Regions from separate parts of the Mesorhizobium sp. BR1-1-15 genome, predicted to be linked through region 2. Evidence: predicted binding sites of a transcription regulator. Region 2 holds the regulator's gene; the other holds the start of a gene.
The links. Region 2 encodes PhoB, which activates phosphate uptake and scavenging genes when phosphate is short. Its sites were predicted from a motif close to TGTCATNNANCTGTCAT; they were not measured.
Positions count from the first base shown of each region.

Region 1: the regulator PhoB is predicted to act here: its motif matches at 2,632-2,648, upstream of LB541_RS21685 (esterase-like activity of phytase family protein).

Region 1 is NZ_JAIUIF010000014.1:33,019-38,143, reverse strand. It holds gene LB541_RS21690 (MATE family efflux transporter) at 1-854, opposite strand, end outside; gene LB541_RS21685 (esterase-like activity of phytase family protein) at 1,023-2,513, opposite strand; gene LB541_RS21680 (FAD-dependent oxidoreductase) at 2,823-5,125, shown strand, end outside.
Region 2 is NZ_JAIUIF010000017.1:52,962-58,086, forward strand. It holds gene LB541_RS23855 (sugar ABC transporter permease) at 1-104, opposite strand, end outside; gene xylF (D-xylose ABC transporter substrate-binding protein) at 247-1,287, opposite strand; gene LB541_RS23865 (ROK family protein) at 1,547-2,788, shown strand; gene phoB (phosphate regulon transcriptional regulator PhoB) at 2,796-3,485, opposite strand; gene phoU (phosphate signaling complex protein PhoU) at 3,505-4,212, opposite strand; gene pstB (phosphate ABC transporter ATP-binding protein PstB) at 4,238-5,041, opposite strand; gene pstA (phosphate ABC transporter permease PstA) at 5,038-5,125, opposite strand, start outside.

The DNA.
Region 1 (5,125 bases), on a different contig from region 2:
GCCACCTGCGAACCGTAGGAATTGACGATGCCCATCACCGTCAGGGCCGCGGCCGAAATCACGATCATCTGCAAACCCATCGGCACCCCCTTGAAAACGACGACGCGCAGCAAGGCGGGATCCGGCCGCAGCAGCGCCAGATTGGCGCCGGCCAGACGCAGCGGGTGCTTGCGGACATAGAGCACGATCAGGATGGCAATGACGCTCACCGTCTGGCCCACAAGCGTCGAGGTTGCCGAGCCGGCGATGCCGAGCTCTGGAAACGGCCCGATGCCGCGGATGAGCAGCGGGTTCAAGATGATGTCGAGCACGACGGCGAGCGCCATGAAAAAGAACGGCGTGCGCGAATCGCCGGCGCCGCGCAGCACCGTCATCACAAAGGACAGAAGGTTCATCATCGGCACGGCCACGAAGATGATGCGCAAATAGGAGCGCGCCAGCGGCAAGGCGTCGGGCGGTGTGCCGAGCGCGCCCAGAATGGCGTCTACCCAGATCCAGCCGCAGACGGCGAACAGCACCGAGACGAAGAAGAAGAACGTGGCGCTGGTGCCGACGATGCGGCGCGCCTCGGGCAGGTCGCGGGCGCCGACCGATTGCGCCACCAGTATGGTGGCCGCCATGCCAATGCCGAACACGGTGCCGAGGATGAGGAACAGCACCAGATTGGCATTGGAGGTGGCGGTGAGCGCGGATTCGCCGAGGAAGCGGCCGACCCAGACGGCGTTTACAGAGCCGTTGAGCGATTGCAGCACGTTGGAGCCGAGCACCGGCAGGGCGAACAGCAGGAGCGTGCGCGGAATGGAGCCGCTGGTCAGGTCACCGGTGCGCCGGCGCGCGGGCATCTTTTCATCCATGGCGGGCAATCCGGCAAAGCTGGTTGTTTTGAGTCCGGCACGCAGGATACCGCAGGCCCGACCGGGATGCACCCTTGCGAAAGGAGCGACGGCGGGCAAGGCACGCCGTCGTGCATCCGATCAAGCTTGTCGGGCAGGAGGCGCCAGGCGGCGCCTCCTGCAAGATGCTTACTTCCTGGCGAGGCCGGCAAGCGTGACCTGAAAGACAAGGAACATGGTGTCGACATCGGCGCCGTCCTCGGCCTTGTAGGGCGCGCCGACCTGGAAACCGCCCTGGGCGAGGAAATCGTTGTCGTTGGCGACGAACAGGAAATAGTCGTCGGGCAGCTTCGGATCGAGCACGCTCGCCAGCGACATCGCTTCCCACTTCTCCGAGAGGTTGTCCTTGTCATTGGGCGCGCCATTGTGCAGGCCGAAGCGGGCAAGCTCGGCCTTGTCGTTGATGTCGATGAACGGCGTCAGCCTTGCCGGCGTCACCGACGGATCGAGCACGCCCTTGGGCGCCACCGGCTTGTCGGCGGCATCGAAGGGACCGCCGGCGATGTCGGTCGCGCCGGAAAGGTCGACAATGTCGATCTTGCGATACAGCGACTCTTCGCCCTTCAGGCCCTGGCCGTTGCCGCTGTCGCGCGCCAGCATCAGGAAAGCTGTATCCGACAGCGCCACGATCTCGCTTTGCGCAGCCACCTTGGTCTTGCCCTTGGCGTCCTTGAACACCGGCAGCGGCACGACATATTCATGTGCCAGCTTGAGATGGGCAAGATCGGAGGCGTCATAGACCAGCGCCCTGGTGTTCTGGCGCGTCGAGGCCGAATCGCCGCCGTCCTGCCGGGTCGCCGACTGCAAAACCGCGATCACGAACTTGCCGTCCGGCGTCATTGCCATGCCTTCGAGGCCCTGATTGTTCTGGCGGCCGGTTTCGGGATCCTTTGGGTCGGGTTCGGCAGCACCTGGGCCCGGATTGTCGGAAGCAAAATTGGCCGTGCCGTGGCGCATCGGCACGAGCGCGGCCGGAGGCTGGGTCGCCGACATCAGACGGCCGTCGGCGGAGAAGCGGTAGATGTCGGGACCGTATTCGTCGGAGACGAGCATGGTGCCGTCGGGCAGCCGCACGATCGCCTCGTTGTCGAGCGCGAGCTTGCCATTGTCGGCCTGCGGCAGGACAGGCATGTCGCCGGCGGCGGGACGCACGCCGTTCAGCGGGTCGAGACCGCTGGCGTCGGCGCCCTTGTCGTCGGTCAGGAGCATGGTGTCGGCGAGCGTCGCCTTGACGCCGGTCTGCTCCTGGCCGGCCGCGGGCGCGGCACCTGGCGCCACCGGGGCGAACTCGATGTTGATCGTGTTGAGGCGCGGCCGGTAGTCGGTGGTACCGACGACGTTATAACCGCGGTCGGGCAGCAGCCACAGCGAGCCTCTGTAGGTGCCGGCATCATGCGTCCAGCCCGCGGTGTCGATCGACATGCCGGAGCCGGAGCCGAAGGTCTCGCCGAACCTGTCGCGCTGGCCGGCCGGGATGCGGCCAACCCCCACCAGCCCCTTGTTGACGAAACTGGCGCCGCCGACGCTGGCCGAGCTGTCGGCGAAGGCGGGCAGCGAAACGGCCGAGGCCGCCAGCGCGGCGACCAGCAGCCGCAACGAGAATGAGCGTAGATGCGTCATGGATATCCCCTTGATGACAAAGCGCCGGGACGGCGGAATTCTGAGGTTGCCTGGCGGCGGCGAGGCTGCCGCCCTGGAGGGCCGCTTGTGCCCTCGGCAAGCGGTCTAAGGCGCGAACATGATGCTTGCATGACAGTTGGTGACGCATTCGCGTCGGCCCGCCGCGACGCTGCTGGGGAAGTGCGGCCGCGCCGGAAAATCGATCGTTCCAACACAGGTTCGACAGCGTCCAGGAGCTGTTCGCAGTACTAGACACTTATGTACAGTACGTATATGGTGCCGGTTTCGGACAGTCCGGGGAGGGAAGCCTTGAAGTCTCACTACCGCGCAGTCGTCATCGGGGGAGGAGTGGTGGGCGCTTCGGTGCTCTATCACCTGGCGCGGTTCGGCTGGTCGGATGTGGCGCTGATCGAGCGCGCCGAACTGACGGCGGGGTCGACTTGGCATGCGGCGGCGGGGTTCCACGCGCTCAATGCCGACCCCAATGTCGCCGCGCTGCAGGATTACACCATCAACCTTTACCGCGAGATCGAGGCCGAATCCGGCCAGGACGTCGGCCTGCACATGACCGGCGGCGTCAACATCGCCAGCGATCCGGCGCGCTGGGAGTGGCTGAAATCGGCCTGGGCGGTATTCCAGTCGGTCGGCATCGAGACCGCCCGGCTGGTGACGCCTGACGAGATCAAGGCGATCTGCCCGATCGTCGACGTCACCGGCGTGCTTGGCGGCCTCTACGATTCCAACGAGGGCCATCTCGACCCTTACGGCACGACGCATGCGTATGTCGGTGCCGCCAAGAAGCGCGGCGCCGACGTGATCCTGCGCAACCGCGTGGTCGAGCTGAAGGCGCGCGCCGACGGCCATTGGGACGTGGTCACAGAGCAACGCACCATCACCGCCGAGCATGTCGTGAATGCCGGCGGGTTGTGGGCCAAGCAACTCGGCCGCATGGCTGGGGTTGAACTGCCGGTGACGCCGATGGAGCACCATTATTTCGTCACCGAGGACATTCCGGAAGTCGCTGCCCTCGACAAGGAGATCGGCCTGGCCGTCGATCTCGACGGCTTTTCCTATCTGCGGCAGGAGCGCAAGGGCGTGCTGCTCGGCGTCTACGAGCAGAACCCGAAGCACTGGAACATGGACGGCGCGCCGTGGGATTACGGCATCGAGCTCATCCCCGAAGACATCGACCGCATCGGCCCGGAACTTGCCAAGGCGCATGAGCGCTTCCCTTGCCTGGCGACGGCAGGCATCCGCAAATGGGTCAACGGCGCCTTCACCTTCACCCCGGACGGCAATCCGATCGTCGGGCCGGTCCGCGGCCTGAAGAATTACTGGGTCGCCTGCGGCGTCATGGCCGGCTTCAGCCAGGGCGGCGGCGTCGGCAAGTCGCTGGCCGAGTGGATGATTTACGGCGAGCCGCAGGCCGACATTTTCGGCATGGACATCGCCCGCTACGGCGCCTTCGCCGCAAACCGGGAATATCTCAGGCAGACGACGCGACAGTTTTATTCTCGTCGTTTCGTCATGACCTTTCCCAACGAACGGATGCCTGCGGGCCGGCCGCTGAAACGCCCCGGCGCCTATGACGGCATGAGTGCGGCGGGCTGCGAATGGATGGCCTCCTGGGGGCTGGAAATCCCCGCCTATTTCGCGCCGATGGGATTCCGCGAGGAGACGACGCTCAGGCGTTCCAACGCCTTCGACATCGTCGGTGACGAGGCGCTGCAAGTCCGGCGCGCCGCCGGCCTCATCGATATCTCGGCCTATGCGCGCTACGCGATCACGGGACCGGGCGCGGAGGCCTGGCTCGACAGGCTGCTGGTCTGCAGGCTGCCGAAGGCGGGACAGGCGAGGCTGGCGCCGATGCTCGGGCCGGACGGGCGGCTGAAGGGCGATCTCACCGTCTTCAACTGGGGCAATGGCGACTACTGGCTGATGGGCTCCTACTATCTGCGCGAATTCCACATGCGCTGGTTCGAAGCGCATATGGCTGAAGGCGTTTGCGTCACCGATATTTCAGATGCGATGTCGGGCTTTCTGGTCACCGGCCCCAATGCCAGAAAGATCGTCGAGCGCACGACGCACCAGGACATCTCCCCCAAAGCATTGCCATTCATGGCATGCGGCGAATTCGACATTGGCATGGTGCGGGCAAGGATGGCTCGCCTCTCCATCGCCGGCGAACTCGGCTTCGAGATCAACTGCCCGGCCACCATGCATGCCACATTGCGCGAAACGCTGCTTGCCGCCGGCGAGGATCTCGGCCTCGCCGAGATTGGCTATTACGCACTCAACGCGCTTCGGCTGGAAAAGAGCTTCGGCATCTGGTCGCGTGAATTCACGCAAGGCTACACGCCCGGCCAGACAGGGCTCGACCGCTTCATTGCTTTCGACAAGGGCGATTTCATTGGCCGCGAGGCGGCGCTGAAGGAACGCAAGGCCGGTGTTGCACGACGGATCGTGACGCTGGAAGTCGATGCCATCGACGCGGACGCCAGCGGCTTCGAGCCGGTCTGGCACGGCGCTCGGCGCGTCGGCTTCGTCACCTCCGGCGGCTTTGGCTACACGATCGGCAAGAGCGTCGCGCTAGCGTTGGTGGATGGCGATTT
Region 2 (5,125 bases):
AGCATGCGCGTGTCGATCTCGGTCGCCTTAAGGAACCGGGCGACGGCGCCGAGTTCCGACGCACGCGCGGTGTCGGCCTGCGGGTTGGACGTCGTATCGGTCATGATTTTCTCCCACCGGCCTGCCCGTCCGATGCGGGATGACGGAAGCCAGCCTAGAAGTTACCCGCCCGGGGCGGAAAAACAAATTTTCTTGAAAAAACGCCGCGGCTTGGCAGCCGCGGCGTTCATCGCATGAAATGGAAGATCAGTTGCAGGCCGCTACGCTGCCCGCCGCGACGCCGGCACAGACCTCGTCTTTCTTGATCCAGCCGGCGTCGATGACGACGTTGAGATTGTCCTTGGTGATCGCAACCGGGGTGAGGAACAGCGATTTGACGGTGTTCCCACCGGGCGTTGTGAAGTCCTTGACGCCGGCGATATCGGTCATCTTCTTGCCGTCGGCCAGCTGCGAGGCGATCTCGGCGGCATTCTTGCCGAGTTCACGCGCGTCCTTCCACACCGACACGGTCTGCGTGCCGAGCGCGATGCGGTTCAGCGCCGCGTGGTCGCCGTCCTGGCCCGAGACCGGAACGGTACCGGCCAGGCCTTGAGCCGTCAGCGCCGCGACGACGCCGCCGGCAGTGCCGTCATTGGCCGCGACCACCGCGTCGACCTTGTTGTCGTTGGCGGTCAGGAACTGCTCCATGTTCTTCTGCGCGTTGGCCGGCAGCCAGCCATCCGTATAGGCTTCGCCGACATTCTTGATCTTGCCGCTGTCGATGGCGTCCTTGAGCACTTCCATGGAGCCCGAGAACAGGAAATCGGCATTCGGATCGGCACCCGAGCCCTTGATGAAGACGTAGTTGCCTTCCGGCTTCACCTTGAACACTTCGCGGGCCTGCATGCGGCCGACTTCCTTGTTGTCGAAGGTCAGATAGAAGACGTCCTTGTTCTCGATCAGGCGGTCATAGCCGACGACCGGAATGCCTTCGTCGAGCGCCTTCTGCACCGCCGGGCCGATGGCGGAGGCGTCCTGCGCCAGGATGATCAGCGAATTGGCGCCCTGGGAGATCAGGCTCTCGACGTCGGTGAGCTGCTTGCCGGGATTGGACTGGGCGTCGGCGGAAATATACTTGTCGCCGGCGGCTTCGATCGCCTTCTTCATGGCGGCCTCGTCGGTCTTCCAGCGCTCTTCCTGGAAGTTCGACCAGGAAACGCCGATGACCTTGTCCTTCGCCTGCGCGACCGACGCGAGCGTCAGCGACATGGCGACACCCGCCAGGATGGCGGCTGTGAATCTCTTCATCTTAATCCTCCCTGCGCCGCGTATGGCGCGACCAAACAGGCCCGTAGGCCGGCACAAAGGCTCTATTTTTTCGAGCCTCGAAAAAACACTGGTCCATCGTCGGAACGCTGTCAACGTCGATTCTGATGTATTTTGATGTCCTCGTGAATTTTTTTCGAGCTCCGGAATAAATAATGACAGCCAAGGCCGGTTCTGCCAGTATTTGACGGTCGTCGGGATCCTGGGGAGAGAACGCGGCGACGGGGAGGATGCGAGAAACATGTCGGTCGGAATCCGCCACGACGATTTGCGCCGACGCAACCGGGCGATGGTGATCGCGGCCGTGCGCCGTGCCGGGCAGCCCTCGCGCACCGAGATTGCCGCGACCACCGGGCTCAGCCATTCCACCATATCGGCGATCTCCTCCGACCTGATTGGCGAAGGCATCCTGGCGCAGAGCAAGCCGAGCGAGGCCGGTGCGCTGAAACGCGGTCGGCCGCAGGTCGGCCTCAGCCTCAACCCTGAAGCCGCGGCGGTGATGACCGTTGTGCTGTCGCTGAATTTCCTCTCCGTCGCAGTCATCGACTATGCCGGCCAGGTGATATCTGAGGAGCAGCGCCGGCTGGACACGCTGACCCTGTCGCGCGAGGCGCTGATCGGCGAATGCGTGGCCATCGTCAGGCGGCGGTTCGAGGATCCCGACCTCGACGTCGGCAGCATCGCCCGTATCGCGCTGGCGATCCAGGGCATCACCGACACGGATGCGCGCGCCATGCTGTGGTCGCCGATCACGCCGCAGACCGACATCGCCTTCGCCGACATACTGGAGGCCGAGTTCGGCATTCCCGCCACCATGGAGAACGATTGCAACATGATGGCGGTGGCGCTGCGCTGGCGCGATCCCCAGCGCTACCGCGACGACTTCATCGCCATACTTTTGTCGCACGGCATCGGCATGGGCTTGGTGCTGAAGGGTGAACTGTTCACCGGCACCCATTCATCCGGAGGCGAGTTCGGCCACATGATCCATCGCCCCGGCGGGGCGCTCTGCCGCTGCGGGCGGCGCGGCTGCGTCGAGGCCTATGCCGGCAACTATGCCATTTGGCGCAACGCGAGGCAGCTTGGCGAGGACACCCAGCCCGTCGACGTCAGCGACGCCGACATGCGCACCCTGGCGGCCTCGGCGCGCGAAAAGGACGGGCCGGAGCGCGAAGCCTACCGCAAGGCCGGCGAGGCGCTGGGTTACGGCCTTGGCAGCCTGTTCGCCCTGATCGATCCGGCGCCGGTCGCCATGGTCGGCGTCAGCGCCGCCGCCTTCGACCTGATCGAGCCGGCTCTGCGCGAGGCCATTGCCCAGACCGCCGGCGGCCAGCACTCGAAATCGATTTCCTTCGACACCGAGCCGAACGAACTGCCGCTGATCCGCGAGGGCTGCGCCATGCGCGCGCTGACCTTCGTCGACCAGGAAATTTTCGCGCCGGGGGCACAGGCGAAATCAGGCATAGGCGAGAACGTTGCGTGACATATCCCTAGTCTTCGCGGATCGCGTACCCCGCGCCCCGAATGGTGCGGATAACGTCAGGCATGCGGCCGTTGTTGACCGCCTTGCGCAGCCGGCCGACATGCACGTCCACGGTGCGCTCGTCGATATAGATCGTTTCGCCCCAGACATTGTCGAGCAGTTGGCTGCGCGAGAACACGCGGCCGGGATGTCGCATCATGAATTCGAGCAGGCGGAACTCGGTCGGCCCGAGCCGGATCTCGCTTTTCTTGCGGTAGACCCGGTGCGATTCACGGTCGAGCACGATGTCGCCGACCTTGAGCACGCTGGACAGAACTTCGGGCTTGGCGCGGCGCAGCAGCGCCTTGACGCGTGCCATGAATTCCGGCGTTGAGAACGGCTTGACCAGATAGTCGTCGGCGCCGGTGGAGAGACCGCGCACCCGGTCGCTTTCCTCGCCGCGCGCCGTCAGCATGATGATCGGCAGCCGCTCGGTATCGGGCCGCATGCGGAGACGGCGGCAGAGCTCGATGCCGGACACCGCCGGCACCATCCAGTCGAGCACAAGAAGGTCAGGGACATTCTCCTGCAAGCGGATCTCGGCTTCGTCGCCGCGCGTCACCACCTCTACCTGATAACCCTCCGATTCCAGATTGTAACGGAGCAGCACACCCAGCGGCTCCTCGTCCTCCACCACCATGATGCGTGGCGCGATCATCGACTGGTCACCCCTGCCGTCAAGCCGCTGGCGCCGACATCGCCGTCTCGTCCTGCTTCGGGCGATTGGCGGGCAATTGCGTGCCGGTCAGCACATAATAGGCATTTTCGGCAATGTTGGTCACGTGATCGCCGATGCGCTCGAGATTCTTGGCGCAGAACAAAAGATGCGTGCAGGCGGTGATGTTGCGCGGATCCTCCATCATGTAGGTCAGCAGCTCGCGGAAGACCGACGTGTATTTGACGTCGATGCGTTCATCGTCGGCGCGCAGCTTCGCAAGTGCCGCGGCATCGCGCGCCGCATACTCCTCGATCACGCCTTGCACCTGGATCAGCACAAGCTGCGCCATGGCGTCGATGGAGTGCGACAGGTCGCGCGGCGTGGCGGCAAGGCCGACGGTGCCGACGCGCTTGGCGATGTTCTTGGCGAGATCGCCGATGCGTTCGAGATCGCCCGCCATGCGGATCGAGCCGACGACATGGCGCAGATCGTCCGCCATGGGCTGCCGCTTGGCGATCAGGGTGATGGCGCGGTCGTCGAGTTCGCGCTGGCGCGCATCCATGATCGCGTCGTCGGAGACGACGCGCTGGGCGAGCGCGTTGTCGGAATTCAGGAGCGCCTTGGTCGCGCCGCCGACCATCGATGAGGCGAGATCGCCCATGTCGCGGATCAGCCTGCTGATCTGTCCGAGATCTTCGTCAAAGGCTGCGACTGTGTGTTCGGCCATGATCTTGGTCCTCGTATGCCTGGGATCAGCCGAAGCGGCCGGTGATATAGTCCTGCGTGCGCTTCTCGCGGGGCGACGTGAAGATCTTCTCGGTGCGGTCGAACTCGACCAGCTCGCCCAGATACATGAAGGCGGTCTGCTTCGACACGCGCGCCGCCTGCTGCATGTTGTGGGTGACGATGACGATCGTATAATCGGCCTGCAACTCGTCGATCAGCTCCTCGATCTTGGCGGTCGACAGCGGATCGAGCGCCGAGGCAGGCTCGTCGAGCAGGATGACCTCCGGCTTCACCGCCACCGTGCGGGCGATGCAGAGGCGCTGCTGCTGGCCGCCCGAAAGGCTGAGGCCGCTGGCGTTGAGCTTGTCCTTGACCTCGCTCCACAGTGCCGCGCGCTTCAGCGCCTGCTCGACACGGCCGTCCATCTCCGCCTTGCTGAGCTTCTCATAGAGCCTGACGCCGAAGGCGATGTTCTCGTAGATCGACATCGGGAACGGCGTCGGCTTCTGGAACACCATGCCGATCTTGGTCCTGAGCAGGTTGAGATCCTGCGAGCGGTCGAGGATATTCTGGCCGTCGAGCAGCACCTGGCCCTCGGCGCTCTGCCTCGGGTAAAGCTCGTAGATGCGGTTGAAGACGCGCAGCAGCGTCGACTTCCCGCAGCCCGAAGGCCCGATGAAGGCGGTGACGCTGCGCTCGGGCAGCGACAGGCTGATATCCTTCAGCGCCTTCGACTGGCCATAGTAGAAATTGAGGCCCTTGACCTCGATCTTGGCTTTCTCGACCGCGACTTCGGGCGTATTCAACTCGGTGGACAACATCGGTTTCATCTGTCCTCTCTGCGTCCGGTAAGGCTGCGGGCGAAGATGCTCAGCCCGAGAACCGTAAGGGTGATTATGAGTGCGCCGGTCCAC